2 regions of the Acetobacter sp. P5B1 genome follow, and region 1 is predicted to be linked to the other one. Evidence: predicted binding sites of a transcription regulator. Region 1 holds the regulator's gene; the other holds the start of a gene.
What was found. The regulator HrcA, encoded in region 1, represses chaperone genes, less so after heat shock. The targets are predictions, from matches to a motif close to GTTNGCACTCNCNNNNNGNGAGTGCNAAC.
Positions count from the first base shown of each region.

Region 2: a site for HrcA is predicted at 7,277-7,305, ahead of groES (co-chaperone GroES). Genes of this name have one in related genera too.

Region 1 is NZ_JACRVS010000003.1:173,648-189,975, reverse strand. Features, by position in the region: gene KP703_RS03620 (penicillin-binding protein 1A) at 1-2,465, opposite strand, end outside; gene hrcA (heat-inducible transcriptional repressor HrcA) at 2,546-3,619, opposite strand; gene rph (ribonuclease PH) at 3,770-4,498, shown strand; gene rdgB (RdgB/HAM1 family non-canonical purine NTP pyrophosphatase) at 4,500-5,099, shown strand; gene mtnK (S-methyl-5-thioribose kinase) at 5,204-6,457, shown strand; gene KP703_RS03595 (L-dopachrome tautomerase-related protein) at 6,541-7,749, opposite strand; gene rpsA (30S ribosomal protein S1) at 8,184-9,896, opposite strand; gene KP703_RS03585 (d(CMP) kinase) at 10,178-10,831, opposite strand; gene aroA (3-phosphoshikimate 1-carboxyvinyltransferase) at 10,828-12,183, opposite strand; gene KP703_RS03575 (TIGR02300 family protein) at 12,420-12,749, shown strand; gene folB (dihydroneopterin aldolase) at 12,859-13,251, opposite strand; gene KP703_RS03565 (SDR family oxidoreductase) at 13,257-14,057, opposite strand; gene recR (recombination mediator RecR) at 14,081-14,677, opposite strand; gene KP703_RS03555 (YbaB/EbfC family nucleoid-associated protein) at 14,694-15,017, opposite strand; gene KP703_RS03550 (DNA polymerase III subunit gamma/tau) at 15,064-16,328, opposite strand, start outside.
Region 2 is NZ_JACRVS010000037.1:722-15,690, forward strand. Features, by position in the region: gene KP703_RS14100 (P-II family nitrogen regulator) at 1-245, opposite strand, end outside; gene KP703_RS14105 (UbiH/UbiF/VisC/COQ6 family ubiquinone biosynthesis hydroxylase) at 472-1,725, shown strand; gene cysE (serine O-acetyltransferase) at 1,869-2,630, shown strand; gene KP703_RS14115 (HAD family hydrolase) at 2,673-4,895, opposite strand; gene groL (chaperonin GroEL) at 5,188-6,828, opposite strand; gene groES (co-chaperone GroES) at 6,889-7,182, opposite strand; gene KP703_RS14130 (dienelactone hydrolase family protein) at 7,393-8,118, shown strand; gene KP703_RS14135 (cold-shock protein) at 8,189-8,392, shown strand; gene KP703_RS14140 (ATP-dependent DNA helicase) at 8,492-11,446, opposite strand; gene KP703_RS14145 (inositol monophosphatase family protein) at 11,540-12,370, opposite strand; gene efp (elongation factor P) at 12,410-12,976, opposite strand; tRNA gene KP703_RS14155 (tRNA-Ser) at 13,132-13,221, shown strand; gene KP703_RS14160 (hypothetical protein) at 13,313-13,897, shown strand; gene KP703_RS14165 (hypothetical protein) at 13,914-14,180, shown strand; gene KP703_RS14170 (discoidin domain-containing protein) at 14,748-14,969, shown strand, end outside.

The sequences.
Region 1 (16,328 bases):
AAATCCAGCTTCGACCGACCTTCGAGTGCTGTTTTCATCACCTTGTTCCAGATCGGCCCGGCAATAGCCCCGCCGGTTTCGTTCTTACCCAGTGACTCCGGCGTATCAAATCCGATCCACACCACCGTCACCAGATCAGGCGAATAACCTGCAAACCATGCGTCATTAAAGTTCTGGCTGGTGCCGGTTTTGCCAGCCACGGGGTTATCAATCCCCTTCCCGGCCTGCACGCCGGTTCCACGCCGGATGACGTCCTGCAGCATGGTCGTAATCTGGAATGCGCTCTGCTCCGAGGCCACACGCGGGCGATTATCCTGCACTTCCGGAATCTCATCCTGCCCCGGCATGATGATCTTGACGGCATTATCCTGCACAGGCGCTGCGGCCGGTGCGGGAACCTTGCCTGCGTCCTGCCCCTTGGGCGCATCAGGGAAGATGGCATCGGCATCCGAAGGCTGGCCGGGTACGGGCGGCGTGGCCGCAGCATCCCCTGTCTGCGCAGACGCGGACACCAGAGAAATGCCCTCCGGCCGCCAGATCACATGGCCTTCACGGTCCTGCACATCATCAATCAGGGTAGGAGTGACTTTCCGGCCACCTGCCGCAAGGGAAGCGTAGGCTCCTGCTTCCTTCAGCACTGTGGTTTCCACGGCCCCCAGCGCTGCGGGCAGCACGTGCGGCATGGAATCCACCAGCCCGATTCGGGTCGCCAGATCCGCCACGTTCTTGATGCCGATATGGGCTGCCAGACGGATGGTCACCAGATTGCGGGATTCCCGCAGGGCGTCATGCAGAGAGGTCGGCCCCCAGAAATCTTTCTCGTAGTTGTTCGGGTGCCAGGTGCCATAAGACACCGGCGAATCATCAAACGACTGCGAGGGCGAAATGCCCTGCTCCATGGCCTGCAAATACACAAACGGTTTGAAGGACGAACCGGGCTGACGCAGCGCCTGCGTGGCACGATCAAACTGCGAGGTCTGGAACGACCAGCCGCCCACCAGCGCCATAACACGCCCGGTGCGTGCATTCAGCGTCACCACGGCGCCTTCTACATGCGGCACCTGCATCAAGGCCACGCGGCTGCTTCCGGCCTGCGGTTCGATCATCACCAGATCGCCCGCTTTCAGCAGCCTGAAACGCCGGGTCCACGCCAAATCACGATCCTGAATCGCACCCGTCTGCGGTGTGCCACCCTGCATGGCGGCTCCACGGCGCACAACAGCACCTTCCAGCCAGCCAACACGACCATGCGCCGGGTCCAGCACGACGGCCAGACGCCACTGGTCCAGCATGCCCAGCGGCACAGCTTCCGCATTCAGGGCAGCAACCCATTCTTCCTGAGACGAAGAGGCATTGACGGTTTGCAGGTGCTTCACCGGCCCACGCCAGCCACCATGCGCACGGTCATACGCCATCAGCCCCTGACGCAGCACAGTCTGCGCTGTCAGCTGAAGGGCGGGGTCCAGACTGGTATGCACATCCAGCCCGCCCTGCATGGTCATGTCCTGACCGTATTTTTCCAGCAGCTGGCGGCGCACTTCCTCAGCAAACCATTCGGAGCCGGGGGCCGGACCGGGGCGCACAAACGTATGCGGGATCAGCGGTTCAGCCTCGGCAGCGCGTGCTGCTTCATGCGTCAGCGAGCCGGTTTCCGCCATACGCTCCAGCACCCAGTTCCGCCGGCCACGGGCGGCCTCAGGGAAACGAACCGGATTGTAATTGGTGGGCGATTTGGGCAGCGCACCCAGGAAGGCCGCTTCCGCATCATCCAGCTGATCCAGCGGTTTATTGAAGTAGGTCTGCGCCGCAGCGCCAATCCCGTAAGCACCGCTGCCCAGATAGATTTCATTCAGATAGATTTCGAGAATCTTTTCCTTGGGCAGAACCTGCTCAATCCGCATGGCGAGGAAGGCTTCCTTGGCCTTTCGCTTCATGGAGACTGCATTACTGCCCAGCAGCATGACACGCGCCACCTGCTGCGTGATGGTGGACGCACCAATCGGCCTGCGTCCCTTGCCGCGCGTCAGATCCGTCAGACCAGCACGGGCAATGGCCATGGGGTCCACGCCCTTGTGGGTCCAGAACTTCTGGTCTTCCGCAGCAATAAAGGCGTTCTTCACCCGGTCCGGGATGGCGCTGGAGGGCACAAACACGCGGCGCTCATCCGCCAGTTCGGCAATCAGCCGGTCATCCGACGCATAAAGGCGGCTCATCACCGGCGGCTGATAGGTGCGCAGCCCTTCAACCGTTGGCAGATCGGCCACAATCCCTTCGTACTGGGTCCAGATGAGGACGACCGCCCCCGTGGTACCCACCAGCGCCAGAGCCGCGACGGTACCAAGCAGCCCCCGCCACTGGCGGAAACGCGGCCTGCGCCATGCGGGACCATGTCGGGAAGATGCGTCTCTTCCCTCATTATTATTGGAAGAAGACCCGGGTTCACCAGAAGACGGAGTTCTTGTCATGCAGGTCCCTTTACCATTCTCATGCGCTGTCGTCTCCAGTCTCGTCGCTCTTCCTGACCAGATGATGGCGAATTTTGCCCTTAACCGAGCATTTCACCCAAAAAACGCGCCGTATAATCCACAACCGGGACAATCCGACCGTAATTGATGCGTGTGGGGCCAATGACACCAATCGCGCCGACAATCCTGTTGGCCTCATTCCGGGCCGGGGCCACGACCATGGACATGCCGGTGCCGCCAAACAGCCCGCTTTCCGCACCAATAAAGATACGCACACCTTCTGAATGTTCCGCTAATTCCAGCAGACGCAGCATGGTTTCCTGCCGCTCCAGCCGGTCAAACAAGGCCTGAATGGCCAGCAGTCGCTCCTGCCCATCCACATCCGACAGTAATTTGCCCTGCCCGCGAATAATCAGGGTGCCGCCGCGTTCGTCTCCGCCGCCCCCCCAGATCGCCAGACCGCTTTCCACCACGTCGGCTGTCAGCTGATCCAAAGCGCTGCGATTTTCGGCAATATCCGCCCCGACCCGCTCCCGCAGGTCCGGGAGGGTCGCCCCAATCGTGTGAGCATTCAGATAGTTTGCGGCCTCCACCAGTGCAGAGGGCGGCATGCCAACGGGCGTTTCAATCACCCGATTTTCCACATGCCCATCCGTGCCCACCAGCACAACCAGCGCCCGGTTTCCGCCCAACGCCACAAATTCAATATGTTTGACGCCACCCTCCCCTTTTGGCGCAATCACCAGCCCGGCCGCATCAGACATGCCGGACAACAGGGAGGATGCTTCCGTTAGCGTATCCTGCAAGGACCGCCCCCGCGCTTCCAGCGACTGCCCGATGGCACGGCATTCCTCTTCCGAGAGGCTGCCAAACTGCAACAAACCATCCACAAACAGGCGCAAACCGGCTTCCGTCGGCAGGCGTCCGGCGGACGTATGAGGAGAAAACAGCAAGCCTGCTTCGGTCAGAGACGCCATGACATTGCGAATGGTGGCCGGAGACAACGGCAACCCGAGCCGACGGGACAGCGTGCGGGAGCCCACAGGCTCCCCACTGGCCACATATTCCTCCACAATTTCACGCAGAATGGTGGCGGACCGGGAATCCAGCCCCGGCGGCAGAACGGGTTTTGCAGGTCGCAGACCACGTTTCATGAGGGTCAGGCTCCTCCTTCACAACAGGACTCTTCTGCTTCTGCGCATCTCCGCCCTGCATGACAAGAAAAACAATGAAACAGCTCCATGGTTTCGCTCCCGCCAAAAGCACTTTATGTGCAGAGAATAATCTTTCTTAAGGAGCTTCCCATGCGTCCCTCCGGCCGCCAGCCCAACCAGATGCGCCCCGTCACCATTGAAACCGGCTTTGCCCGCCACGCGGAAGGCTCGGCGCTGATCCGCGTCGGGGGGACGGAAGTTCTCTGCGTCGCCAGTGTTGAAAGTCGGGTTCCGCCCTTCCTGCGCGGCAAAGGCACCGGCTGGGTCACGGCAGAATACGGCATGCTGCCCCGCGCCACCCACACCCGTGGCAACCGTGAAGCCGCCAAGGGCAAGCAGTCTGGCCGCACGCAGGAAATCCAGCGCCTTATTGGCCGCTCCCTGCGCTCCGTCGTGGATCTGGCTGCTCTGGGTGAAATGAGCATCACGCTGGATTGTGACGTGCTGAACGCTGATGGCGGCACGCGCTGCGCCTCCATTACCGGCGCGTGGGTCGCCCTGCGTCTGGCCCTTGGCCAGCTGGTGGCCAAAAACGTACTGAGCCACATGCCGCTGCGCGGGCAGGTTGCTGCCGTGTCCTGCGGTCTGACCAAAGCCGGCCCGGTGCTGGATCTGGATTACGAAGAAGACAGCGCCGCCGCAGCCGACACCAATTTCGTGCTGACCGCTGACCGCCGCATTGTGGAAATTCAGGGCACCGCGGAAGAGGCACCTTTCACGGAAGATGCCTTCAACGAGCTGTTTGCTCTGGCCCGCACCGGCGTGTCCGTTCTGTTTGACGCCCAGACACTGGCCGTTGAAACGGCGGAGAACCGCTAACATGACGCACGGCAAACTGGAGGCTGGCAGCAAACTGGTTCTGGCCAGCCATAATGCCGGCAAGCTGGCAGAGTTTTCCACGCTGCTGGCGGATTTTGGAGTCACCGTGCTGTCTGCCGGGGACCTCAATCTGCCAGAACCGGAAGAAACCGCCACCACGTTTGCCGGCAATGCGGCGCTTAAGGCTCTGGCTGCGGCCAAAGCCACCGGCCTGCCCGCTCTGGCGGATGATTCCGGCCTGTGCGTCAGCGCACTCGGCGGTGCTCCGGGCATTTACTCCGCCCGCTGGGCTGGCCCGAACAAGGACTTCCCTGCCGCCATGGCGCGCATTGAAGAAGGCATTGGCTCGGACGAGCGCGATGCGTGGTTTATCTGCGTACTGTGCCTTGCCTGGCCAGACGGCACCACCCGCAGCTTTGAAGGCCGTGTGGATGGCAGCATCACCTGGCCACCGCGCGGTGAAAAAGGCCATGGCTATGACCCGATTTTTACCCCCACGGGGGAAAGCCGGACCTTTGCCGAAATGGAAGAAGCCGAGAAAAACGCCATCAGCCACCGCGCGCACGCGTTTAAGGCTTTCAAACAGGCCTGTCTGGATTAAGGTGTTTTGCGGACGGGGTGACACGCCCTGTCCGTGCGTTTCCTTTGCTGTGTGGGCAGCCTTCACCCACACGGCATGACTAAGCCCGGAAAAACAGAGTCATCATGACGACGCCAGAATTGCAGCAGGCTTCTCCCTACACCACTCTGGACCTTGAAGGCGTCCGGACGGTTATTGCCTCCCTCCCCCCTATTGCAGCGCGCCTTGGCGGCACACCAGCCGAATGGCGCGTGTGGGAAGTCAGTGATGGCAACCTCAACATGGTGTTTGTGGCAGAAGGTCCAGATGGCGGTGTTTGTCTCAAACAGGCGTTGCCGCATGTGCGGGTTGACCCGGCCTGGAAAATGCCGCTGGACCGTACGTTTTTTGAAGCCGCCTATCTGCGCGCCGTCTTTCCACATGTGCCAGACCTGACCACAGAGTGTCTGCATTTTGACCCTGAGCAGTTCATTCTGATTGTCCCCAGCCTGTCCGGACATACGGTGATGCGAACCGCCATGATGGCCGGACATTATCACCCTGCTGTTGCGGCGCAGGTTGGCGATTTTGTCGCCCGCAGCACGTTCGCGACATCCCTGCTGGCGGAACCGTTTGAACGAATTATGGACCGGCAGATCTGTTTTGCCCGCAACCAGACCCTGACCCGCATTACGGTCGATCTGGTTCTGACGGACCCGTACCACGACCACCCACGCAATCACTGGGCAGACCCGCAACTCACCCCGATTGTTGCCGCCCTGCGCACCAGTCCGGCAGTGCAAGCCCGTATTGATAGTCTCCGTCTGCGCTTTTTATGCACTCCGCAGGCTCTGCTGCATGGGGACCTGCATACAGGCTCCATCATGACGACGGGCACTGATACCCGGATTATTGACGGGGAATTTGCCACCTACGGGCCGATCGGGTTTGATGCGGGACTGTTTGTCGGCAATCTTATTCTCAGTCTTTTCGCCACATCCGATCGTGCCGGGCAGGCTCTGCATCTGGATATGATCCAGACCTTCTGGACAAGTTTCAAAAAACGCTTCCTTGCCTTGTGGCAAGAGAGAGAATGGGCAGAGGATCGTTCAACCCTCTATTACGCGACCACAGACAAATCGACACAGAATTTTGAAAAGTCTCTTTTTATCCAAAATGTTTTTCAGGATATGGCAGGATTCTGTGCTGCTGAAATCATCCGCCGCAGCATTGGCTACGCGCATGTTGCAGATTTCTCTGTCCTGACCGACCAGCCAACCCGCACAACACGCCAGAAGGCAGCGCTCCTTTTTGCAAAAGACTGCCTTGAACAGAAAAAACCCCTGAAATCTCTGGCAGATTTTCTTGAGCTTCTCTACCTGCACATGTCCGCGCTGTAAGCCGCACAACAAAGCGGCACGGGAATGAATTTCTGAAAGCCGGCATAGTCAAAACTGCAAACAGATGAACTGATCGGAAGAAATCAGATTTTCTGTTCTGTATTATACGACGGGATGGGCTCAATCGGGAAACGGATCAGGTGGTAGGGCGGCTTTCTTTTGTCCTGCCCACCGTTAAAGCTGGCCAGACGGTTCCATTGCCCTAGGGTGCAATAAACATGCGTTTTGGTGCAGAAAATCCCATCAGGCGAGAGAATACGCGGGTCATGCACCATCAGGTCAAATGAACCATCCGTATTGCGCCGCAAGATACAATCCTGCTCAAAATTGGTCGTGTAAATCCGCCCCTGCGCATCGGTCGCCAGCCCGTCGGCTGTGCCCTTCTCCCCTTCATCTTTGACGGCTGCCGCCAGCGCGGCCTCACTCACAGTCGGATCGGCCAGCAAAGCGGTGGGCAGGCTATACAGCCGACGGCTGGTAAGAGGTGCGTAAAACAGGCGGTCACTGTTCGGGCTGAGCGTGACGCCATCCGCCCCGCCAACCACAAAGCGCAGCGGCTTGCCCGGGGTATAGACCAGCGGCACTCCTTCCACGACCGCCATGAACCCCGGCTCCGCCTGCGTGGAGGGATGCGTCGCCAACACACGGCGCTGACGCCCTGAGGCAATATCCACCACCACCAGCGCAGGACTGTGCCCAAAGGAGCTATCGGTCACATAGGCTGTGCCTGCCTGCCCGTGCGTCAGGTCCACGCGCAAATCATTCATGTGGCTGTCTGGCAGCAGAGCCGGAGAAGTCAGCACAATTTTATGCACGAGCCGGTTGGTTTGCGGGTCAAAGCAAACCAGTTTCGCCGCCCCCGGCTGCAAGGGCTGGCCAGCCAGTTTGCCATCATCAATCGCCCAGACCCGGCCTTGCGTGTCCATCGTCATGCCATGGATCGACATCAGCCGGTCTGCCGGGGCCGCCGCTGAGGGCAGGCTGAGGTCAGCGCCTGGCCAGGGCACAACACGCCCCTGCACCAGTTCGCCCAGCGTTGCCCCTTTATGGTTCACCGCATGGCGCGGAAAGCCCACAAAAATGCGCCCGGAATCCGTCACCACCACGCCGGAGGGACCCGGACCGTAAAAATCCGCGACAATTTCAAAGGACCCGGCAGGTTCATAACCCTGATCACCATTCACGCCGGTTGTTGGCGTACCGCCACCGCTCTCTGCCTCCTGCGCAGCCCGCGCCGCAGACGGGCGGAGCAGACCTGCCGCAACAGGAAGAGCGCAGCCACCCAGCATCATAGACTGTAAAAGCCGCCTGCGTCTGAGAGGCCGCCCCTCACCCTGCACTGCCATTTCAGAGCCTCCTGACCGCTCCAACCCAGAGTTCTTTCCGCCATCCAACTCTCTTCCCACAGCGCTTTGTGCGTCCCGCGTCGGACTCCGGGCCGAAAGCGCCAGGGAAGAAGAGGGAAGCGAAGAGCCAGAAAACGGGCGAGACGTCATGGAAGCATCACTCCTGCCTGAAGGGTGGTCCACGCTCTCATGCACGCCCCAACCAGACAACCCCGTCTTCTGTGCCCGCTAGTCACAAATCCGAGGATGAGCACTCCCCGGCAGCAGAACACAAAAAAGGCGGTGTCGTTTCCGACACCGCCTTTTTCGAGGCTTGCTTTAACACTCTTCCATCAGGCGAAGCGGGCCAGAAGGCCGCCCCGTCCTCAGGTCCAGAAGTCTTAGCTATCCGTGTTACGACGACGAATTGCCGCACCCAGAATATCACCGAGAGACGCACCGCTGTCGGATGAGCCGTATTCGTTGATAGCCTGCTTGTCTTCTTCAACTTCGCGACCTTTGATGGTCAGCGCGAGCTTGCGAGCGGCACGGTCAACAGAGACCACCTTCGCATCAACGCGTTCACCAACCGCAAAGCGTTCCGGACGCTGCTCAGCCTTGTCACGGGCCAGTTCAGCACGACGGATGAAGCCGGTCAGAACGTCGTCAACCTTCACTTCAATCCCGTTGGACTGAACTGCGGTGACGGTGCAGGTCACGATGGCACCTTTCTGAACGCTCGTCAGAACGTCAGCTGCCGGATCTTCCTGAAGCTGCTTGATACCGAGAGAGATACGTTCTTTCTCGACATCCACGTCCAGAACCTTGGCTTTGACAACCTGGCCCTTTTCGTAGTGCTTCATGGCTTCTTCGCCGGTTTCGTCCCAGGACAGGTCGGACATGTGAACCATGCCGTCGATGTCTGCAGACAGACCAACAAACAGACCGAACTCGGTGATGTTGCGGATTTCGCCTTCTACGGTGGAGCCGATTTTGTGCTCTTCCGCGAACTGCTCCCACGGGTTGCGCTGAACCTGCTTGAGGCCCAGAGAGATGCGGCGCTTCGCGCTGTCCACATCCAGAACCATCACGTCGACTTCCTGAGAAGTAGCAACGATCTTGCCCGGATGGACGTTCTTCTTCGTCCAGGACATTTCGGAAACGTGCACCAGACCTTCAACGCCCGGCTCCAGCTCAACAAATGCGCCGTAATCGGTGATGTTGGTCACGCGGCCCGTGTAACGCGCACCCGGCGGGTACTTCAGGGCAACATTTTCCCACGGATCAGCTTCAAGCTGCTTCATGCCCAGGGAGATGCGCTGCGTATCCGGGTTGAAGCGGATAACCTGCACACGTACCGGCTGGCCGATCTGCAGAGCTTCAGACGGGTGGTTGATGCGCTTCCATGCGATGTCGGTCACATGCAGCAGGCCGTCAACGCCGCCGAGGTCAACGAACGCACCGTAATCGGTGATGTTCTTCACAACGCCGTCCAGGATCATGCCTTCAGTCAGGCCCTGGATCAGTTCGCTGCGCTGTTCTGCGCGGGTTTCTTCCAGAACGGCACGACGGGAGACAACGATGTTGCCACGTGCACGATCCATTTTCAGGATCTGGAACGGCTGCGGAACACCCATCAGCGGGCTGACGTCACGCACGGGGCGGATATCAACCTGGCTGCCGGGCAGGAACGCCATGGCGCCACCCAGATCAACCGTGAAGCCACCTTTAACGCGGCCATAGATGGTGCCGTTGACGCGCTGGTTTGCTTCGAACGCTTTTTCAAGGTTCGTCCAGGCTTCTTCACGGCGGGCTTTTTCACGAGAGAGCACGATGCTGCCGTCACGGTCTTCGTAACGCTCAACATACAGCTCAACAACGTCACCCGGTTTGACATCGGGTGTGACACCCTGAGGAGCAAATTCGCGCAGGGAAACGCGGCCTTCGCTCTTCAGACCAACATCGACAATCGCGAATTCGTCGGTCAGGCGGACAATGCGCCCACGCACAACGGACCCGTCAAAGCCGGTATCGCGGCCGAGGGTCTCGTCAAGAAGGGAAGCAAAATCTTCGCCACGGAAATGATCCGTGGCCGGGGTTGCGGCTGAAGCCATGTGTAACTGTAAATCCTGCATCGGCCCGAAAAATACAGCCGACACTTCCTGCGCACCGCCTGCCGGCAGCACGACTTGCCGCGGAAAAGGGAACGGACCCTCTGGCCCGTCTGGTTCCCGCGACCCTGACTGAAAAGGAAACCCGCTGCAAACAACAGGCATCTGAGGGCAGAGACACCCACCACCGGCGGCTTGTCAACACAATCCGGCGGATTTTGATGGGGGATAGCGGTAAAATTATTGATTTCGTGAGAACTTCTTTTTGCAGCCCTCGCAAGACCTCAGCCTGCGTGGGTGTCGAGTCGCTCCCGCACAACCCGCAGCGCTTCAGCCAGAACGGCATCCGCGCTGAGTGTGTCTGTCTCAATCACAACCGCATCTGCTGCCACCTGCATGGGGGCCGCTTCGCGCCCGGCGTCTGCGGCATCCCTTGCTTTTAAAGCCGCTGCCATCTCGGCCAGACGTGCCTCCGCACCCTCCGTCTTCGGGTCTTCCCCCAACTGCAAAAAGCGGCGGAGCGCCCGCGTAGCCGGAGAGGCCGTGATGAACAGTTTGACATCCGCATCCGGGAAAATGGCCGTGCCAATATCCCGCCCATCCAGCACCCCGCCACGCGCCTGCGCAAACCGACGCTGCGTTTCCACCAGTGCACTACGCACTGCGGGCTGGGATGCAACCTGACTGGCGGCACGAGCTACTTCCTGCGTGCGCAGGTCTTTACGCTGGGTATCTTCCGCCTTCAGCGTGCGGGCAAACTCTTCAGCCGGAGCTGCCGGGTCCTGCCCGGCATCCAGCACCAGACGCCCCACAGCCCGATAGAGCAGGCCTGTATCCAGATAAGGCAGGTTCAGTTCTGCGGCCAGACGCTTGGCCAGCGTGCCTTTACCTGCCGCTGCCGGGCCATCAACCGCAAGAACCGGACCGCCGCGCATCATGCTGAAAACCCTGCACCAAGGCTGTTCATCAGTGTGAAATAACCGGGGAAGCTGGTGTCAATAAACGCGGTATCATCAATATCCACCGGCTTTTCCGTCACCAGTCCCAACACAGAGGCACTCATGGCCAGACGATGGTCCATATGGGTTTCCACCAGACCGCCGCCGGGAATATGGCCGCCAGTGCCATGGATAATCAGGTCATCGCCATCAATGCGGGTGCGCACGCCATTATTTTCCAGCAGCGCTACGGTGGAGGCCAGACGGTCGCTTTCCTTCACTCGCAGTTCAGCAAGCCCACGCAGGCGGGAAATGCCCGAGGCATACGCCGCAGCCACGGCGAGAATGGGGTATTCATCAATCATGGACGGTGCACGATCTGCCGGGACATCCACGGCCTGAAGCGAGGAGGCCCGCACATGCAGGTCACCCACCGGCTCGCCACCCTCCGTGCGCTCATCCAGAATATCCAGACGCCCGCCCATTTCCCGCAAGGTGGTGAACAGGCCGGTGCGGAGCAGGTTCAGCCCCACATTGGAAATCAACACATCAGACCCCGGCACCAGCAGGGCCGCCACCAGCACAAAAGCGGCAGAAGACGGGTCACCCGGCACAGTTACATCCCGCGCCACCAGACGCGGCTTGCCTTCCAGCCGGATAATGCGCCCACCGTCCGGCGTTTCGTCCACCGTGACGTGCGCGCCAAAGTGGCGCAGCATGTTTTCCGTATGGTCACGGGTCGGCACAGGCTCTTCCACCTGCGTCACACCTTCCGCATTCAGGCCCGCCAGCAGAACTGCGGATTTCACCTGCGCGGACGCCACCGGCAGACGGTAGGACAGTGGTGCCGGCTGCGCGTTACCCTGAATGGCCAGCGGCAGACGCCCGCCTTCCCGCGCAAGGAACGTCGCCCCTGTGCCTGCCAGCGGGTCCATCACGCGCTTCATCGGGCGGCGGCGGAGACTGGCATCCCCGGTCATGACGGACATAATGCCGTGGCTGGCCAGCAGGCCGGACAGCAGACGCGCCGCCGTGCCGGAATTGCCCATGTCCAGCACATCTGCGGGTTCCTGCAATTCCCCCAGACCGCAGCCATGCACATGCCAGCGGCCATCGTCTTCCCGGGAGATTTTTGCGCCAAGCGCCCGCATGGCGGCAGCAGTGCGCAGCACATCCTCGCCTTCCAGCAGGCCCACAATGCGCGTCTCGCCTTTGGCAAGCGCTGCAAACATCAGGGCGCGGTGGCTGATGGATTTGTCACCCGGCACGGCAATTTTGCCGCTGAGGGACGAAGCTGGGCGGGAAACACGCAGAGCGCTGGAGGGGGAAGCAGAAGGCTGTGTCATGGTCATTTCATTCCGGCTTGTCCTGCCGTAAGTCAATCCGGCACGCGGGAAAACGGCGTCTTTTTTGCGTAAAAATATGCGTAACCGGTGCTTCAGGGTTTGACAGGACACCTGTGCAATGGCATGTGGCCTCGCCTTAATACGTCTGGATCGTTTTCCTTCCGCGCCGCGGTTTGAAGGGAATCGTCCTTTTCCGGGACACGCTTTGTCCCAATGTCTGACCAGGATCGACAGGTAGCAAGATGTCCCAGCCCGATCTCGGCACCAAACGCGTCTGCGTGTCCTGCGGTGCCCGCTTCTATGACCTGCACAGGTCTCCCGCCGTTTGCCCGAAATGTGGCACGGAACAGCCGGAACTCGTCTCCCGCCTGCGTCGCAGCACGGACAGTCTGACACCGCATGCAGACACACCGGCTCCGGCCAAGAAAGAAGATGAAGATATCGATATCGACACAGATGCCGATACCGATGGCGATGATGTGATGGAAGACACGTCCGATCTGGACGATGATGATGATGACATCAGCTCTGACATCGACGTCAGCACGGATTCGGACGAACACGATTCCTGATTGGCCTCAGGGCGTCGGGCATTCCCCGGCCCCTGCTCAGCCAGACATCACGCTATCGTGATGTACCTTTAAAAGCCCGCTTCTGCCGGGCTTTTTTTGTGCCCGGCTTTTACGCGCGGCGTTCTATTTCCACGCCCACGGCTTCAATTTCTTCAAACACATCCAGCTTTTCAATCAGCACACGCACAACGCGCACGCGGGTATCCGCCAGCACACCTGCGGCAATGCGCTCAGCCAGCGTTTCCACCAACTGCACATGACCCTCCTGCACAATACGACGCACCAGCAGCACGACGTCCTCGTAAGAAACCGTGCGACTCAGGTCGTCTGCGCCGACTTCCAGATCATTCCTGTCCACCACACCGAAGGAGACGGACACGCGAATACGCTGCGTGACCCCCTGCTCGTGCGGGAACACGCCGATATGGGCATCCAGCACCATGTTTTTCAAAAACAGATGGCGCAACGGCGGCTGGTCCGCCCAGGGAGCAAAAATTGTCATGTGTCCTATTCTTCCAGCACCGCACCGGGCGGGAGAGCCGGTGACCATTGCAGATGCTGCCCGCCGTCCAGCGCCAGCATCTGACCGGTGACAGACGGCAGGGCCAGCAGGGCCAGCGCCGCCCGCGCCACTTCCTCCGGTGAGGTCCCATGCCCCAGCGGCACCGAGGCGCATTGCTTTGCAAACTGCTCTTCGGTCTGGCGCGGGCTGGGCAACGCCGGGCCGGGGCCGACGGCATTCACCCGGATTTTTTTAGGCGCCAGCGCCAGCGCCATGGTTTGCGTCAACGTCCACAAGGCGCTTTTGGAAACAGTATAGCTGATGAAATGCGGCGTGAGAGACCACACGCGCTCATCCAGCATGTTCAGAATCATCCCCTCCGCCTGAGCCGGAAGGGCTTTGGCAAAGGCCTGCATCAGCACAAACGGGGCGCGCAGGTTGGGCTTCATATGCCCCACCCAGCTCTCCCGCGTGGTGTTGTCCCACTCATCACGCTCAAAAGTGGAGGCGTTATTCACCAGCACACCCAGCGGGCCGCCCAGAGCCTCCATGGCACCGGGGATCAGCGGGGTCACCTCTTCCTCCCGCGCCAGATCGCCTTGCAGCAGGCAGCCTTTGCGCCCACGGGCCTCGACAGCTTTCAGCGTTTCTTCTGCCCCATCCCGGTCTCCCCGGTAATGGATAGCGACATCAAACCCGGCCTCAGCCAGAGCCAGCACAATAGCCCGCCCCAGACGCGCTTTGCCGCCCGTCACCAGAGCACGGCGCGGCATAGCGGGGGAAATGGGGAAAACGCTCAGCGGCACAAAAGCATTGGACTCAGGCGCGTTCATGCTGGCCTCCGTGCGCCAAGGGCTGCGGCCAGCGTGCCATCATCCAGCACATCCAGCGCACCACCCACTGGCATACCCTGCGCCACGCGACTTACGGTCACACCCTCGTAAAAAGCCAGTTTATCCATCAGCCAGTGCATGGTTGTCGCTCCCTCTACTGTCGCGCCAAGGGCGAGAATGACTTCCCGCACGCTGCCCAGCTCCAGCCGCTCCAGCAGCGGGCTGATATTCAGATCTTCCGGGCCGATCCCGGCCAGAGGGGAAAGCGTGCCCCCCAGCACCTGATACACGCCACGGTGCACTCCCGCGCGCTCCAGCGCCCAGAGGTCTCCCACCGTTTCCACCACACACACCACGCTCGGGTCCCGCAAGGGGTCCGTGCAGATATGGCAGGGGTCAACCGTGTCCAGATTGCCGCAGGTGGAACAGGTTTTTACGGCCTCTCCCGCACGCTCAAGCGCACGGGCCAGCGGCACAAGGCGCGCCTGCGGGTCACGCAGCAAAAACAGGGCAATGCGGCGTGCAGAGCGCGGGCCAAAGCCCGGCAACCGCCCCAAAAGCCTGATCAGCTGCTCTATTTCATGCCCGCCCATGCCGCGCTCCGTCTGGTCAGAACGGCAGTTTCATACCAGCCGGCAGGTTCAGGCCGCCGGTGACTTTCTGCATTTCTTCCGCTGCTGTTGCATCCAGCTTGGTGCGGGCATCGGCACAGGCCGCCATAATCAGGTCCTGCAGCATTTCCATTTCTGCCGGGTCAGCCAGCTTGGGATCGATCTGGATGGAGCGCATGTCGCCCTTGCCGCTCAGCACAACTTTCACCATGCCCGCACCTGCGGAGCCTTCAATGTTCATGGCTTCCAGCGAGCTCTGCATGGCTTCCATTTTGGCCTGCATCTGAGTGGCCTGCTTCATCAGTCCGGCAAGATTTTTCACAGCATCTCTCCTATCTGGCTGCACCAGTGCAGCCTGTTTGTTCGGTCTAGTCTATCGACAGCCCCGGGTCGGAAGGTCGTTCATCCTCGTCCAGCAGCTCAGCGTCAAGCGGAGCAAAGACAAGTTCCGGGGGCTCTTCCGGCGGCAGACCATACTCATCCAGAGCATGATCCTGCACGTCTCCCAGTTCAGCATCCGGGAAGACGGCCAGAATAGCCTTTACCAGCGGATGCGCCTGTGCGGTGCGCCGCTGGAACTGGATAATTTCCGCGCCCTGCTCATCCAGCGTCGGCTCGCCTTCCTCCTGAGAGAGGCGAATACGCCAGGGCATCTCAGAAGCGCTTTCCAGCACCTTCTGAAACTGGCGCGGCAAATCTGCAGGCAGGCCGGGCTGCATCCGCATGGTAATGGCACCGGGCGCGAAGGAGACCACATGCACGCCGTTGCGCAAATTCCCGTGGAGCAGAGCCTCACGCCGGTCTTTGACCAAAGCAACTGCCTCACGCCATGTGCGCGGCACCACCGGCCCTTGCGGTTCCGGCGCGGCCACAACTTCCGGCTCGGGGGATGGCGTTGCGTCAGCCTCTGGCTCCTGCACGGCAACGGCAGACGCAACAGCGGGCGCGCTGGTCGTAACCGACGTTCCTGCGACCATCCGCAGGGGTGGCGGGCCTTCCTGTCCGCCCGATCTGCCGCCGTCAGACCGGGCCTCACTCAGAGCGGAGGGCGCATTCCCGTCCGGCCCGGCAGCCCCGCCCTGGGCACCAGAGGGAGCCGGAGCGCCCCCCTGCCCGGACAGCCGCCGCACCAGATCTTCCGGCGAGGGCAGATCCGCCACGTAACACAACCGGATCAGCACCATATCCGCCGCAGCGCGGCGGTCTGGTGCCATTTCCACTTCCTTCAGGCCCTTCACCAACATCTGCCAGGCGCGCATCAGCACCGGCACGGGAAAAGCTTCGGCCATCTCGGTGCCGCGCACCCGCTCGGCTTCCGGCATTTCTGCCGAATCCCGCAGGGACGGCACGGCTCGCAGGCGGGAGATGGTGTGGATCAGATCCAGCATATCGCCCAGAACCAGCCCCAGATCCGCCCCACGAGCATGCGCCGCATCGGCCAGCGCCAGAGCCTGATCGGGCTTGCCGGTCATGGCGGCGTCCAGCAGGTCAAACACCACCTGCCGGTCAGCCAGCCCCAGCATGTCACTGACGACGGAGGCATCGATCTCGGCTTCATCCTCACCCTGTGCAATGGCCTGATCCAGCAGAGACAGACCATCACGCACGGAGCCATCCGCCGCACGCGCAATCA
Region 2 (14,969 bases), on a different contig from region 1:
TGAGCTGTATCTAGAATAGCTTCAATGACCTGATCCGCCAGAGCATCGGAAACCGCAATCTCGACCTTAATCTTCGGGAGAAAGCTGATTCTGTATTCTGCGCCGCGATAAATTTCTGTTTGGCCTTTCTGGCGGCCAAAACCTTTAACTTCAGAGACTGTCAGGCCCTGAATACCAAGCGGCGCAAGGGCTTCACGGACATCATCAAGCTTGAAGGGCTTTATAATCGCGGTCACCAGCTTCATGAAATCCACATCCTTGTCTTTTTCGCGGGCTGAAGGGCGAAGAGGGCCGCCAGCATTCCGCCTCTATATTAGGCCTTGTATGCGCAAACATGCCAGATTTTTGGCTGATTGACGAGCCTCCCTCTTTGGGCTTTCTGCTGGGATAGGATAAAAGAAGAAAGCTTTTTTGCTCGTGGCCCGTTTCCTGGCCATTTTTAGCGGGCACTCTGTATGAGGAATAACGACCATGGCTGCCACGTCTGCATCTGCTGTTCAGAATGCTGTCACGTCTTCGCATCCGCCAGTGGAGGATGTCGATGTGTGCATTATCGGCGCAGGCCCAGTCGGGGGATCTCTGGCGTGTCGCCTGGCTGTGGAAGGCATACGGGTTGCGATTGTTGACCGTGCCGATTTACCCCCTATGGAGCATCCGGATTTTGATGGTCGGGCTTATGCCATTGCTGCAGGTCCTAAAAAACTTCTGGAAGAAGCCGGTATCTGGGATGTTCTACCACTCCCTGCCGGTCCGATTGAAGATATTCTGGTAACAGATGGTCGGCCGGGTGAGCCTGCGTCTTCTCTGTTTCTGGAATTCACGCGGGAAGATGCGCATCAGCCTTTTGGCTGGATGGTCGAGGCGCGGGCCTTGCGTGTGGCTTTGAATGCCCAGCTTCATACGACGCCGAATATTACGGTGCTGGCCCCCGCAGAAGCTACAGTAGTCAGAAAGGCGGATGGCGCCGATATTCACTTGAAGGACGGTCGCTCATTCACGGCCTCTTTGGTGGTGGCTGCAGACGGGCGCAAAAGCCGTTTGCGTTCTGAGGCAGGTATTCCGCTGACAAAGCTGTCTTATGGACAAACGGCCATTGTATGCGCGATTGCACATGAGTTTCCGCATGATAACGGGGCTTTGGAACATTTCCTGCCTGCGGGGCCGTTCGCTCAGCTGCCGATGGCGGGGACTGAAGAGCATCCTTATCTTTCCGCTATTGTCTGGAGCGATAAAGATGCTCTGGCTCAGCGTTTTGCTGATCTGCCCGATGATATGTTCGCCCGCGAAGTCGAGCGGCGTATGGGCAGTAACCGGCTCGGCAAAGTGACCCCTGTTGGTCGCCGTTGGGTTTATCCTCTCTCTGCTCAATATGCTCAGCGGTATACGGATACACGGTTGTTGCTGGTTGGGGATGCTGCGCACGGTATTCATCCGATTGCAGGGCAGGGACTCAATCTGGGCTTTAGGGATATTATCGCCCTCAGTGATATTTTGCTGACGGCTTATGCCAAAGGCGAAGATCTGGGGGCACCGGCTCTGTTGGCGCGCTATCAGGCGCGTTGTCGGCCCGCCAATATGCTTATGCTCGCAGCGACGGATGCGCTGGATAGGCTGTTTAGCAATGATAACCCTCTGATCCGACTGGCTCGGGATGTGGGGATTGCTGGTGTTCACCGTCTCCCCAAGCTGAGAAAGGCCTTTGTAAAGCATGCCATGGGGCTTTAAAGCGGAACGACACCCGCGAAAATCAGCTGCTTTCTGAACGAAAGGACCTGCGTATGAACAGGCCGCACGTGTCTTCTATCCTTTCCAGCCATTTTGACGAATTCAGTCTGTGTTCACCTAAGCTGGAGCTCCTATGGCAGGAAATGGTGGAGCAGGCGTGTGTCTGTCATGACCCGCTGGTAAGGGGATTACTGGCTACCGGAATACGAAGCCACGCAGATTTTGCTTCGGCGCTGGCGGCTTTGCTGGGGCGGAAGCTGGGCGATAGGTCTGTTGCTGCGGATGCCTTGGCGGAATTGGTGAAAGAGAGTTTTGACGCACAGCCAGAAATCGTCTGTGCTGCCGCAGCTGATATGGTGGCCATTCGTGAGCGTGATCCCGCCTGCCCGGATTACGTGACGCCATTTTTGTTTTTCAAAGGTTTTCATGCGGTCCAGAGCTATCGGGTTGCGCACTGGCTCTGGCGTGCGGGGCGGCGGCATTTAGCTTTGCATTTGCAGAGTCGTGGCTCAGAGCTTTTTGGGGTGGATATTCATCCGGCGGCGCGCCTTGGGCGTCGTATTCTCTTTGATCACGGAACAGGCATTGTGGTGGGGGAGACGTCTATCATTGAGGACGATGTCTCCATCCTGCAGGAAGTTACTTTGGGCGGGACGGGAAAGCATTCCGGGGACCGTCATCCCAAAGTGCGGCGCGGGGTGTTGATCGGTGCAGGCGCTAAGGTACTGGGAAATATTGAAGTTGGGGAAGGGGCTAAAATAGGTGCTGGTTCAATCGTTTTGGAATCGGTGCCTCCCTTCACAACGGTGGTCGGCAATCCTGCACGGAAGGTGGGAACCAGGCATTCTGGCATGCCAGCGTTAAGCATGGATCAGATGCTTCCACCGATTGATTACATTATCTAAGAAAAATCCCCCGTATCTTTGAGGATACGGGGGATTTTTATATCAGGCCTTCTTGATGTGAAGTGGCAGCATTGGCACTTCGTCACCATCCAGAATGAATTGCCTGACACCATCTTGCGGCGCAATTTCCCGGAAGCCTGCACGCAGATAAACTTCCCGGCAGGGGGTGTTATCAGGCGTTTCTTTGATAGTGGCCGTGATGTCTGTTTCGCCTGTATGGGCGGCGCGTAGGAGCCTGACCGCTTCTGCCACAACAAACTCTTCCACTTCCATCCCCAGCACACGGCAACTCATCACGTATTGCGTGATTTCGGTAACTTTCAGGTAAAGGACGCCAACAAGACCGTATTCGGTGAATTTGTCTTTGACTTTGAATGCAAGAATTTTCCCGCCAGTCTTCAGAAAATCTGCAATATTTTCAAAAGACCAGCGTTGGCCGTTGGTGTTGAACTGATTGGTCTTGTTGGTCAGTTCCAGTGCGCGACCAAATTCAGGCTGATCTGTACTGGTGATGTTGATGAACGAGACCTCGCAGTGAAGAGACGCAAGGAATTCTGACCTGTCCATGGTGGAACGGGTTTCTTCACGCTCAATCTGGCCGCGGATCATTTCTTCACGTTTGCCAGATTCTTCTGTCATGCGTGCGATCTGAGTCTCAGCAGACCACAGGAGAATACGACGTGTCAGATACGGATTACCGCCGATAACCCTGACATCCGGCAGAGCAGACGCAACAGCGGCACGTTCTACAGGATTGTCATCAACAAAAACCACGCTCTTTGGCTTTATGTTGAACTCTTTGCAGATTTCAGAAATGTTCTGAGCCTTGGATGTCCAGTTGATTTTGACCGACGAGAAATCGTCCAGAGAAATCAGCTTGGGCTCAATGACATCATCCCATCTGTTCTTAACGTAGTCATAGTCATTTTTAGAGCAGATTGCGACAAGGATGCCGCGGGCTCGCAGATAGTGAATGGCTTCCCAGATTCCGAGCGGCCAGCCATCAGTGCGGGGCCAGGGCTGTGCTTCCGGGCGATAATGTTCGGCAATCTGACCACGCCACAGCGTGTTATCCAGATCGAACACAACCGCCTTGACCTGATCTACCTGCTTTGTGGTCCGGTAGGCCGTGACCATCTGACGAAAAATAGCGTCAAGGAACGCATCTTTTTTGACAGGATAAACTGTTTCCAGCGGAGGAATGGGTTCGTTTCTGGCAATGGAGCCAAAATCATCCCAATCCTGATAGGTCACAGCACCATGCGAATAGAAATAAACGAGGTCGTCCAGAATATAACGCTTGCCAATTGTTGATGCGACAGCGTCAACATTCAAAAGATAAGCATTTTTATAGCTGGCGACTTTCTCGTTCAGATAGTCATTCAGTCTCTGAACGATCGTCGGCAGATCATTGTTGCTGCCGCGTTCATACATGCTGGACGCTGTGCTCATCTGCGGCACAATGAAATTGGAGACGAATGTCAGCAGGCCATGTCGCTCATTGTAGATCATCGCGCTGGAAAGCATGGCATCAATGATGCTGTAAGCGTCCTGCAGGATGGTCTTGGTGAAGCCTTCCTCGTTAAAACGAAAACCCCAGATAACGCGGTCGCTCAATACGGAGCGTAGTGGGATTTGCAGATACTGAAAATCGTAGTCCGAGACAGGGGAGGGCGGAGCTTCAGGAAGAACACTGACGAAATTATAAGGGATATAATCAAATGTCGTTTCAGGGTGCCGTGCCTGAAGCTGCTCATGGTAAAGCGCGGTTAGGCAGGAGCCTACCAGCAGCACTTTCCCGATTTTTACGTTTGTGACTTCAAGGTCAGATGGGAACAGGAATTCAGCATCGGACAGACCTGCGGGCACTGCTGCAGACACAGGCTCAGGTAATGGAGAAGGTTCTACTACTGCCTGAGGGAGCGATTCAGGGGCTGCCTGAGGTCGATTTTGTTTCAGAATAAATCGTGTATCAGGAGCAGCAGGGTGTTCCAAGATTATATTTATGAGCCCTTCAGGATCTCTAAATGCTTCAATAGAACGCCACATCAGAGTGCCATCTTCTCCTAAAATAAGGAGACGATAATTTTCTATGCGCCAGGAACGTTCATTATGGTGGTAATAGCCATCTATTGTTCCATTAGGGCTAAGTATAAGTGACTCACTTAGAAAAAAACCACCAACAGGACCAAATGACCATATTCCCTCAGTAAGGGGAGGGGAAATGTTTTTAGGAGGTCCTTGGAAATTTTTTGTTTCAATCATTTTTACTTAACCTGCTTGTAATAACAATCTCTTTGGACGGAGTGTCCACAAGACGGTTTTGGAAGTGTTGGGAGGTAAGTCTCACCTCATTCTAGAGCAAGTATACCTATCCATAGCGTAATTTACCATGTGCGCAGCTCAAGATTTTTTTTATCGGCACGGATATTAAATTAAAATTGCATGAAACAAAAAGAGCGAATGCGACATAGTGTCACATCCGCTCTTTTGATGATTTTCGTGAAATCGAAAGCTGACTGAATCAGCTTTCGACCACTCAATCCGTATGGAGGACTTAGAAGTCCATACCACCCATACCGCCCATGTCAGGGCCGCCAGCCGGAGCGGCTTTCTTTTCAGGGCGTTCTGCAACCATGGCTTCCGTGGTGATCAGCAGGCCAGCAACAGAAGCTGCGTCCTGCAGAGCCGTGCGGACGACCTTGGTCGGGTCGATGATACCGGCGTCAACCAGGTTTTTGTATTCGCCAGCCTGTGCGTCGAAGCCAAAGGCGTATTCTTTGGATTCCAGCACCTTGTTGGCGATAACCGCACCATCTTCACCAGCATTGTGAGCGATCTGGCGCAGGGGAGCCTGCAGAGCCTTGCGGATGATGTCGCCACCAACGCGCTGATCGTCATTGTGGTAGTGCAGGTGAGACAGGTTGGCAGAAGCGCGAGCCAGAGCCGTGCCACCACCCGGAACAATGCCTTCTTCGACGGCAGCGCGGGTTGCGTGCAGAGCGTCGTCAACGCGGTCTTTGCGTTCCTTGACTTCAATTTCCGTGGAGCCGCCAACGCGGATCACGGCAACGCCACCAGCCAGTTTGGCCAGACGTTCCTGCAGCTTTTCACGGTCGTAGTCAGAGGAGGTTTCCTCGATCTGCGCACGGATCTGCTTGCAACGGCCCTTGATTTCTTCGGACTTGCCAGCGCCATCAACGATGGTCGTGTTTTCTTTGTCGATACGGACTTTTTTAGCCGTGCCGAGCATGGGCAGTGTGACGGTTTCGAGCTTGATGCCGAGGTCTTCGCTGATGACCTGACCACCGGTCAGGATAGCGATATCTTCCAGCATGGCTTTACGACGGTCACCAAAGCCCGGAGCCTTAACAGCAGCAATTTTCAGGCCACCGCGCAGCTTGTTGACAACCAGCGTTGCCAGAGCTTCACCATCCACGTCTTCTGCAATGATCAGCAGTGGACGGCCGGACTGCACAACAGATTCAAGCAGCGGCAGGATCGGCTGAAGAGAAGATAGCTTCTTTTCATGGATCAGGATGTAGGGGTTTTCCAGATCAGCCGTCATCTTCTCCGTGTTGGTCACGAAGTAGGGGGAGATGTAGCCACGGTCGAACTGCATGCCTTCAACCACGTCCAGTTCGGTCTGGAAGTGCTTGGCTTCTTCAACCGTGATGACGCCCTCGGAGCCCACTTTCTGCATGGCTTCGGAGATCATCTGGCCGATTTCGGCTTCACCGTTAGCGGAGATCGTACCGACCTGAGCGGTTTCTGCCGGGGTGGTGATCTTCTTGGTGTTCTTCTTCAGTTCCTCAACAACGGCCGTGACAGCTTTGTCGATGCCGCGCTTGAGGTCCATCGGGTTCATGCCAGCAGCAACAGCCTTGTGGCCTTCGCGAACGATAGCCTGAGCCAGAACGGTTGCCGTGGTCGTGCCGTCACCAGCGATATCGTTGGTTTTGGAGGCCACTTCGCGCAGCATCTGTGCGCCCATGTTTTCGAACTTGTCAGCCAGTTCGATTTCTTTGGCAACAGACACACCGTCTTTGGTGATGCGCGGTGCGCCGAAGCTTTTATCGAGCACAACGTTGCGGCCTTTGGGGCCCAGCGTCACTTTTACAGCGTCAGCAAGGATGTCAACGCCACGCAGCATACGCTGGCGAGCGTCACCACCAAACTTTACGTCTTTGGCAGCCATATCAAATTCTCCTGTGAGAGATCAGTTTATAAGGTCGAAAAGCGGATCAGCGCGTCACACTCAGGCGGAAATCACGCCCAGAATGTCGCTTTCTTTCATGATCAGCAGCTCTTCGCCGTCGATCTTCACTTCCGTGCCGGACCATTTGCCGAACAGAACGCGGTCACCGGCCTTGACATCAAGCGCCACAACCTGCCCCTGCTCATTACGAGCGCCAGGACCTGCGGAAACGACTTCGCCTTCCATCGGCTTTTCTTTTGCCGTGTCAGGGATGATAATGCCGCCAACCGTCTTCTCTTCGCTTGCGAGACGACGAACGACTACTCGGTCGTGTAAAGGACGAAACTTCGTCATTATGGATCGCTCCACATTCTTTTTTGCTGCGGTGGCGCCCTTGTCAGGAAGCGACACCACCTGCATCTACCGCGCGTAATAAACGCCGCGTTGCGTTAGCACTCCCACCCCGGGAGTGCCAAAACAGGAGATAGGTTTGTCCTCCTCCTGAGTCAAGAAATGTGGAAAACTTTCTTCAACCTTTAATTTTCACTCACAGGGAGTCGCACCATGGGACAAATCATCACACTTAAGGCTGCGGATGGGCACGAATTTTCAGCCTATGAAGCTGGCCATGCCGACATGCCCTATGCACTGGTTGTGGTGCAGGAAATTTTTGGCGTGAACAGCCATATCCGGCATGTGTGCGACACATTTGCCGAGCATGGTTTCCACGTTATTGCCCCTGCATTGTTTGACCGTGCCGAGCCGGGTGTGGAGCTGGGCTACGAAAAAGCTGATATTCAGACTGGTCTGGCGCTGCGTAGCCGTATTCCGCTGGCGGAAACGCTGCTGGATCTGGAGGCTGCCTCGGCTGCGCTGAATACCGCAAAGGTTGGCATTCTCGGCTATTGCTGGGGTGGCCTGCTGGCGTGGGAAGCGGCCTCCCAGACTAACAGTTTCGCGGTTGCCGTCGGCTGGTATGGCGCCGGCATTGCAGCACGTATTAATGAGACTCCACGCTGCCCTGTTCAGCTTCATTTTGGTGAAGCCGACACCACCATTCCACACACAGATGTGAGTACCATTCGCTCCGCTCATCCTGAGATTGAAATTTATATGTATGACGGAGCAGGGCACGGCTTTGGCTGCTCACAGCGGGCTTCGTTTGATCTGGATGCCTACGAACTGGCGCAGAAGCGCAGTGTTGCCTTTCTGGAAGCGCATCTGCGGTCTCACGCCGGACACAGAGCACCGGCAGAGGGTATTTTGATTGACAAGACCGCATCTTCGTGACCCGATAAGTACATCCTGTAACCGGTCATATGGTTGTCCGGTAGGAGATATCAGGGAAAGTTACCCGCCTATGCCGACCGGTACAGTTAAATGGTTTAATGCCACTAAAGGCTTTGGTTTCATCGCACCTGACGATGGGGGCAAGGATGTCTTCGTTCATATCACAGCTGTGCAGGCTGCTGGTCTGCGTGGTCTGAATGAGAACGAGAAAGTCTCATACGAACTCGTGACCGAGCGTGGTAAAGTTGCTGCGACTGAACTTAAGCCGATCTAAGTCGGCTTAAGACGAAGGGCCACAAAGCCCGGACGTGCGTTTTGGTCTGCCTGTTTGGTCTGCTTATTGGGGTCCAGCTGGCAGCCGGACTGCGCGATTTTACAAAAATGCTCTGATTTCCCGCGCTACATCTGCCAGCCCCAGACGCCTGACTTCCGCTCCGGGGGGGAACGCTGACAGCAGGCGAGACGGCGTGCGACGATCCAGCAGCACAAAGACACCTTTATCTGACTGGCTTCTGATGAGCCGTCCAAATGCCTGCCGCAACCGCAGGCGCGCAATGCGGTCATCATATCCCGTGGTGTCACCTCCTGAGAGGTGAATACGGCGTTCTCTGTGCAGAATGTCCGGACGCGGCCACGGCACCCGCTCAAACACAACCAGACGCAGGGCATTGCCCGGAACGTCTACCCCGTCGCGCATGGCATCCGTGCCCAGCAGGCAGGCATGTTCCTCTGTGCGGAAAATATCCACCAGCGTTGCGTTATCCATTGCGTCGACATGCTGGGCATAAAGCGGGAGCCCCTGATCTTCCAGCGCTGGAGCGATGCGACTATGCACGCCGCGTAACCGGGAAATGGCGGTAAACAGGCCCAGTCCGCCGCCGCCGGAGGCTTCAAACAAAGTGCGATAGGCTGCGGCCAGATCGGCAATGCTGGCGTGGTCCACATCCGTGACAATGAAGGTGCGCGTCTGCCGCGCGTAATCAAACGGACTGGTCAGACTGGCGCGAATGGCCGGAGAGGGGAAGTGATTGGCTCCGGTACGGGCTTCTGCCGCTTCCCACGCACGCTCGGCTTCCTCGCTTTCCGGCTCATCCTGTCCATGCGGCGTGTCTGACTGATCGCGCAGCGTGGCGGATGTGATGAGCATCCCCTGCGCAGGCATAGCCATGACAGCAGCAAAAGGAATGGTCGGGTCCAGCCAGTGGCGGTGGAGACCGACATCATGTTCGCCGGGGCGCTGCTGTTGCCGCCTGTCCAGCCGGATGAAGTGAATGTGGGTTGGCGTGGTATCGGCAGGTGGTGGCTGGTCCAGAGCATCGAGCATGGAAATCCATGCATCCAGCCGCGTGATGGCGCGCCGACGGAGACCGCGCACCATGGCTTCAATGCGGCCACGAGTCACGCTGTCCAGAGAGTCCGCATCATCCTGCAAGCGGGCCTGTAGACGCTCCGCAAGTGTGCGCAATGGTTCAGCAATCCGGCTAAGTGCACGCGCCAAGGCTTGCCCGGATTCTGGAAGGTCCGGGATAAGCGGATGCAGATCACATTCCAGAGCCCCATACTGATGTGTCTGCCGCCGGTCCTCGCTGCGTGCCAGCACTTGTTGGCGGAGGAGGCGGAGGAAGCTCTCGGTCGGGTTTTCCAGCACCGGTTCCGGAAGAATGGGCTGTGGCGGAAAAAGCGCGTCCGGGTCATCAATCGGGGGTGGCTCGGGTGGTGATGTCTCGGACGACTCAGCATCCGCCAGTCTGGCAGACCAGCCGGGAGCGGGCAGGGCATGAGCCGCCATGAGGGCCGCATCCAGCGGGGCTTCCAGCTTGGGGAACCCAACCACCAGATCATCCAGTCGTCGTTTCAGGCCACGGGCGCGGGAGCGACGGCCTTCAGCCCCCAGCAGCCAGCGGCGAAGCTCGGCGGCTTCCAGCCCGGAGAGTTCGGCAGAAAACGCGCCATCGGCTGCGTCGGCCAGATGATGGCCTTCGTCAAAGATATAACGGGAGGGGGTGGCATCTTCTTCCGTTTCTTCGGAATTGTCGCCCATAGCCGCCTGTGCATACGCCGCCTGCGACATGACCAGGGCATGGTTGGCAATGACCAGATCTGCCTCCCGCGCCCGGCGGGTGGTGTGTTCCACAAAGCAGCGCTGATAATGCGGGCAGGCCCCGTGAATACATTCGCCACGCCGGTCCGCAACGCCAAACACGCTTCCCTGACCATACAGATCGCCAAACCAGCCGGGCAGATCGCCTCCCAGCAGATCACCATCTGCGGTGGCGCGGGTCCAGCGGGCCAGCATGGCAAGGGCGATGGTCACACCTGCCGGGCGGGAGGCGGCACTATTGACGGCCTCTTCCATGTTCAGCAGGCAGAGATAATTTTCCCGGCCTTTACGCAGTACAATATGGTGGCGTCGCGTCGCGTCATCGGGGAAAAGCCGATGCGTTTCCTGTTCAATCTGGCGTTGCAGATGGCGCGTGTAGGTGCTGATCCACACGCTGCCGCCGTTGCGTTGCGCCCAGACGCTGGCTGGGGCGATATAGCCAAGGGTTTTGCCTGTTCCTGTTCCGGCTTCCGCCAGCACCACCGCAGGATTGCCGCGATGCGTGCGGGGTTCAAATGCCGCGGTGGAAACGCTGGCAAAATCAGCCTGACCAGCCCGGCTTTCCGAGCCTTCGCCCAGCAAGGTTCGCAGCCGTGTGCGGGCTTCTGCCGGGGTAATGGGGTGCGAGGCTGGTGGCGGGCGTGGGGCGACATCTTCCCATTTAGGCAGAACGCGCCAGACGCGCAGGGCGTCACCCGGTTGCAGAGCGTCTTCTGGCAGATTGCCCTTGCCGTCTAGCTTGTCTGGCAGGCCCAATGTTTCGGCTACGGTGCCAGCCCATGGCCATCCCGCCTGTGCCAGCCGAACGGTCAGGGCGGCCAGCATCTCGCCAAAAGGCCCTGATTTCTGGCGGGCCAGTTCCGCCAGCATGGTCTCGACGAGTAAGGGGAGAAGGTCCGCTTCGGCGCGGCCAATCCGGTCCTCTTCTACTCCGAGTGCTAATGCCAGCCCACGTGGTGTCGGGGCTGCTGTACGAGCCGGGTAGACAAAGGTGAAGAGCTCCAGCAGGTCCAGCCAGGGGGAGGGCTGGCCGGGAGGCGGCAGGTCCAGCTTGCGCGCAACGGAAGGCGCGTGAACCACCAGCGGGCAGGGTATGCTGCTTAGCCGGGCGCAGAGTTCTGATGCGGAGAGTGTAAGAAACTCACCGTCTTCTGTCAGAAGGGAGAAGCCACGATGATGCGCCGTAACGGCGGGCGCGTCGTGTGCAGAGGGGAAGGACGCCTGCATGGAGGTTCCACCTTACGCAATCTGCGGTGTGTGGCTAGGGGGTGTTAAAAAAGGGAGCCAGTTCAGGCTGAGCAGGCTCCCTTCTGGAAAACTTTAGGAGGCGTTTTTCAGGCTGTCTGCTACAATCTCCAGCAGCTTGCTGTGCATGTAGCCATTGCCTGCCACGATCATGACGTCATCCGGCATGTCATCCAGATCCAGCCCGGCCGGATCTGTCACCTGACCACCTGCTTCACGCAGGATCAGGATACCGGCAGCGCAATCCCACGGCTTGATGCCGAATTCCCAGTAGCCTTCGTACCGGCCAGCGGCGACCCATGCGAGGTCCAGTGCGGCTGCGCCAAAGCGACGGATACCGGCAACGCGCGGCATGAGGTTCCCCATGACGCGGGCAAACGGCAGGCGCTGGCGGGCAGGCACTTTTGCAAACGGGATACCGGTTGCAAAAACGGCTTCCTGCATGTCACGACGGGCAGAGACACGGATGCGGCGTTCGTTGAGGAATGCGCCCGTGCCTTTTTCCGCCCAGAACATTTCGTTAGCAGCCGGGTTGTAGACCAGAGCGGCAGCCAGTTCGATCTTGCCGTCCGGCAGCCGGCGCTGGAGGCCAATGGAGATAGCCCAGTGCGGAATGCCGTGCAGGAAGTTGGTGGTGCCGTCCAGCGGGTCCACAATCCAGCGCCACGTCCAGTTGTCACCACCGGATTTTCCAGATTCCTCCATCAGGAAGGCATAGCCCGGGCGAGCCCGTTCCAGCTCTTCACGCAGGGTCTGTTCTGCACGCAGGTCTGCCTGAGAAACAAAGTCACCCGGCCCCTTGATGCTTACCTGAAGCTGCTCGACTTCATTGAAATCGCGCAGGAGACGCTTTGCTGCCTTCTGGGCGGCAGTTTGCATCACCATCATGACGGGGGAAAGACGCATGGCCACTATGTTTTGTCCTGTCTGGAGTAATGCGGAAGATCAGTCTTTGGCGCGTTCGACGTAAGAGCCGTCTTCAGTCCGGACGACAATGCGTTCACCGGCTTCAATGAAGGGCGGCACCATGGTCTTTACACCATTGGAGAGTTTGGCAGGCTTGTAGGAGGAGCTGGCCGTCTGGCCTTTGACCACCGGATCAGCCTCAACAACTTCCAGCGTGACCTGCGGCGGCAGATCGATCCCAACCGGGTCGCCTTCCACAAGGTGGATGTTGATGGTCATGTTGTCCTGCAGGAACGGTGCCTGATCACCCAGCAGATCGACCGGAATCATGGTCTGCTCGAACGTTTCAGGGTCCATCAGCACGAGGGATTCACCGTCGGTATAGGAATACAGATATTCCTTGTCCTCGGTCATCAGGCGCTCGACACTGTCAGCTGTACGCCAGCGTTCGTTGGTTTTGTTGCCCGTCTTGAGGTCGCGCATTTCCACCTGAATGAAAGCGCCACCCTTGCCGGGGGTAATGATCTGCTGTTTGAGCACCGTCCAGCGACGGCCATCATGCTCGATGACCTGTCCGGCCCGGATCAGGTTCGCCTGCTGTTTCATAACTCGTCCCTGAATGGATGGATGTAAGGACCGGGCTTTTACAACTCCAAACGCCTTAGAGCAAGCCGAGCGAAGACAAACAACCCCGACAAAAGCCATTTTCACCCGCTGGACAGGCAACGCGAGCATAGTTATAAGGCTTTCAATCTGATGCAGGAAGGGTGGCCGAGTGGTTGAAGGCTCCAGTCTTGAAAACTGGCGTGCGGGTAACCGTACCGTGGGTTCGAATCCCACCCCTTCCGCCATCAGAGGCAAATCCAATGAAGTCAATGACGTATAAGCAGAGTTCGGTTGCTCAACCTACCGTGTCGATGGTGGTCCTGCGGTAGTTCTTCTATGACCAAGAGGGACGCTGAAGTGTTTGGATTGAAACGTGCAGCCAGTGGCCTGTGGTCCGCTCGGCTCTCCATTCCTCGTGATCGCTGGCAGGATGTCGGACAGGCTGATGGAACGAAGTCTGGCATCCGGCAGGAGTTCCTGAAGTCTCTTCAGACCCATGATAAGCAGGAAGCTGTGAAGCGGCGAGGTCCGGCTCTGGATGCCCTCCGCAGTCAGGGGAATGGTAGGCTGGAAGCTATCGGCAAGAAGCCACTGTCAGGCGACTGGGAGCCAGACTGGGCAACACCTGAGAAAGCGATAGAAGCAGGTCTGCGCTATCGTCAGCAGATTGAGCAGGCTTCAGACGACTATGACCCGGCAGAAGGTCTTAATCCCGGTGAGGCTGCTGAGGGTGCCCCTGAAAGTGAGCGTGAGCATGTCAGGTCCGCTGTGACCGATCTTGTTCTGGAAGCCTCAGAGAAGCTGCCTTCACCGGCTGACGGCACACGCTATTTCAAGACTGTCATGGGTGTGGTGGACGGCACCACAACGCCACTGGGGCCACTGCTGGACCGCTGGGCAACTGAGAGGCCGAACCATTAGCAAGGCAGCTTTGCCGATGGATAAAACGGCCATCAAGCAGTTCTCTGTGTATCTGGTAGAGCATGAAAGCCTGCGGGTCGGTGGCACGATTAAAGACTCGGTGCAGCTTCTCAGAGCTAAAGGGCTGGAAAGCCTTGAACCAAGGGTGCTGGGCGGTTTCTCGGAGTGGTTGCTCGACAGTGCGGGACTGAATCCCAAGACCGTGGCAACGCGCCTTAGCTACATGAAGATGTTTTGGGATTGGTGCATTCGCAAACACATTATCTCTGGTCCAAATTCCTAGGGCGGTGCCATCCTTGTCTGATGGCCTTTGCTCTTCGGACAGGGAGCAGAGACAACGAGCAGTGCAAGCTGCAAGGAACTAGGTTACTAGGCACAGGCATCATTTTTTTAAGGTAGAAAGTAAGTGGTGCGGCGATATAGATCGCTTACATGCATGTAAGGGCATATCTGTGTGCCGTGAAGTTCTCCGCATCAATTATCGGATGCTTTGAATGGCTATAAGGCTCTGGTAGGGGCATAAGAATCCGGTCGAAAACGCCTATACTAACGAAAGAAACGATTGTATAATGTCTTGTGCAGGCCCTAGCCTTTCAAGGCGTCTTTCTACTGAAGTCCGTTTCGAATGCGTTAAATAATCCTAGTTAGTAATCGTGGGCTTTCCAAGTGTAGAGGAGTAGCCAGCTTAAGCAGGCTTGCAAGTGATTTTTATTGTTAATATTATGGTATAATAATTAAGTAAATACATAAAAAATTTTCAGAATGTGGAGAGATTATGTGGCCTATCTTTTCAAAGTCTCAAAAAAGTTGTATGGTTTCTTAATTTTAAAATAAAATGTCCGAGAGTGTAATGCCAAAAGTTATAGACTGTTTTTCATTTTTCAATGAATATGACTTGCTTGAGATGCGACTTGAAGAGTTGGATCCAATTGTCGACTATTTTGTTATATGTGAGGCAAGGTACACTTATACAGGGAAAGAAAAAGAATTAAATTTTTTAAAAAATGAAAAAAAATATGCAAAATATGCAAAGAAAATAATTCATATAGCCATTGAAAAATTCCCTGAAGGA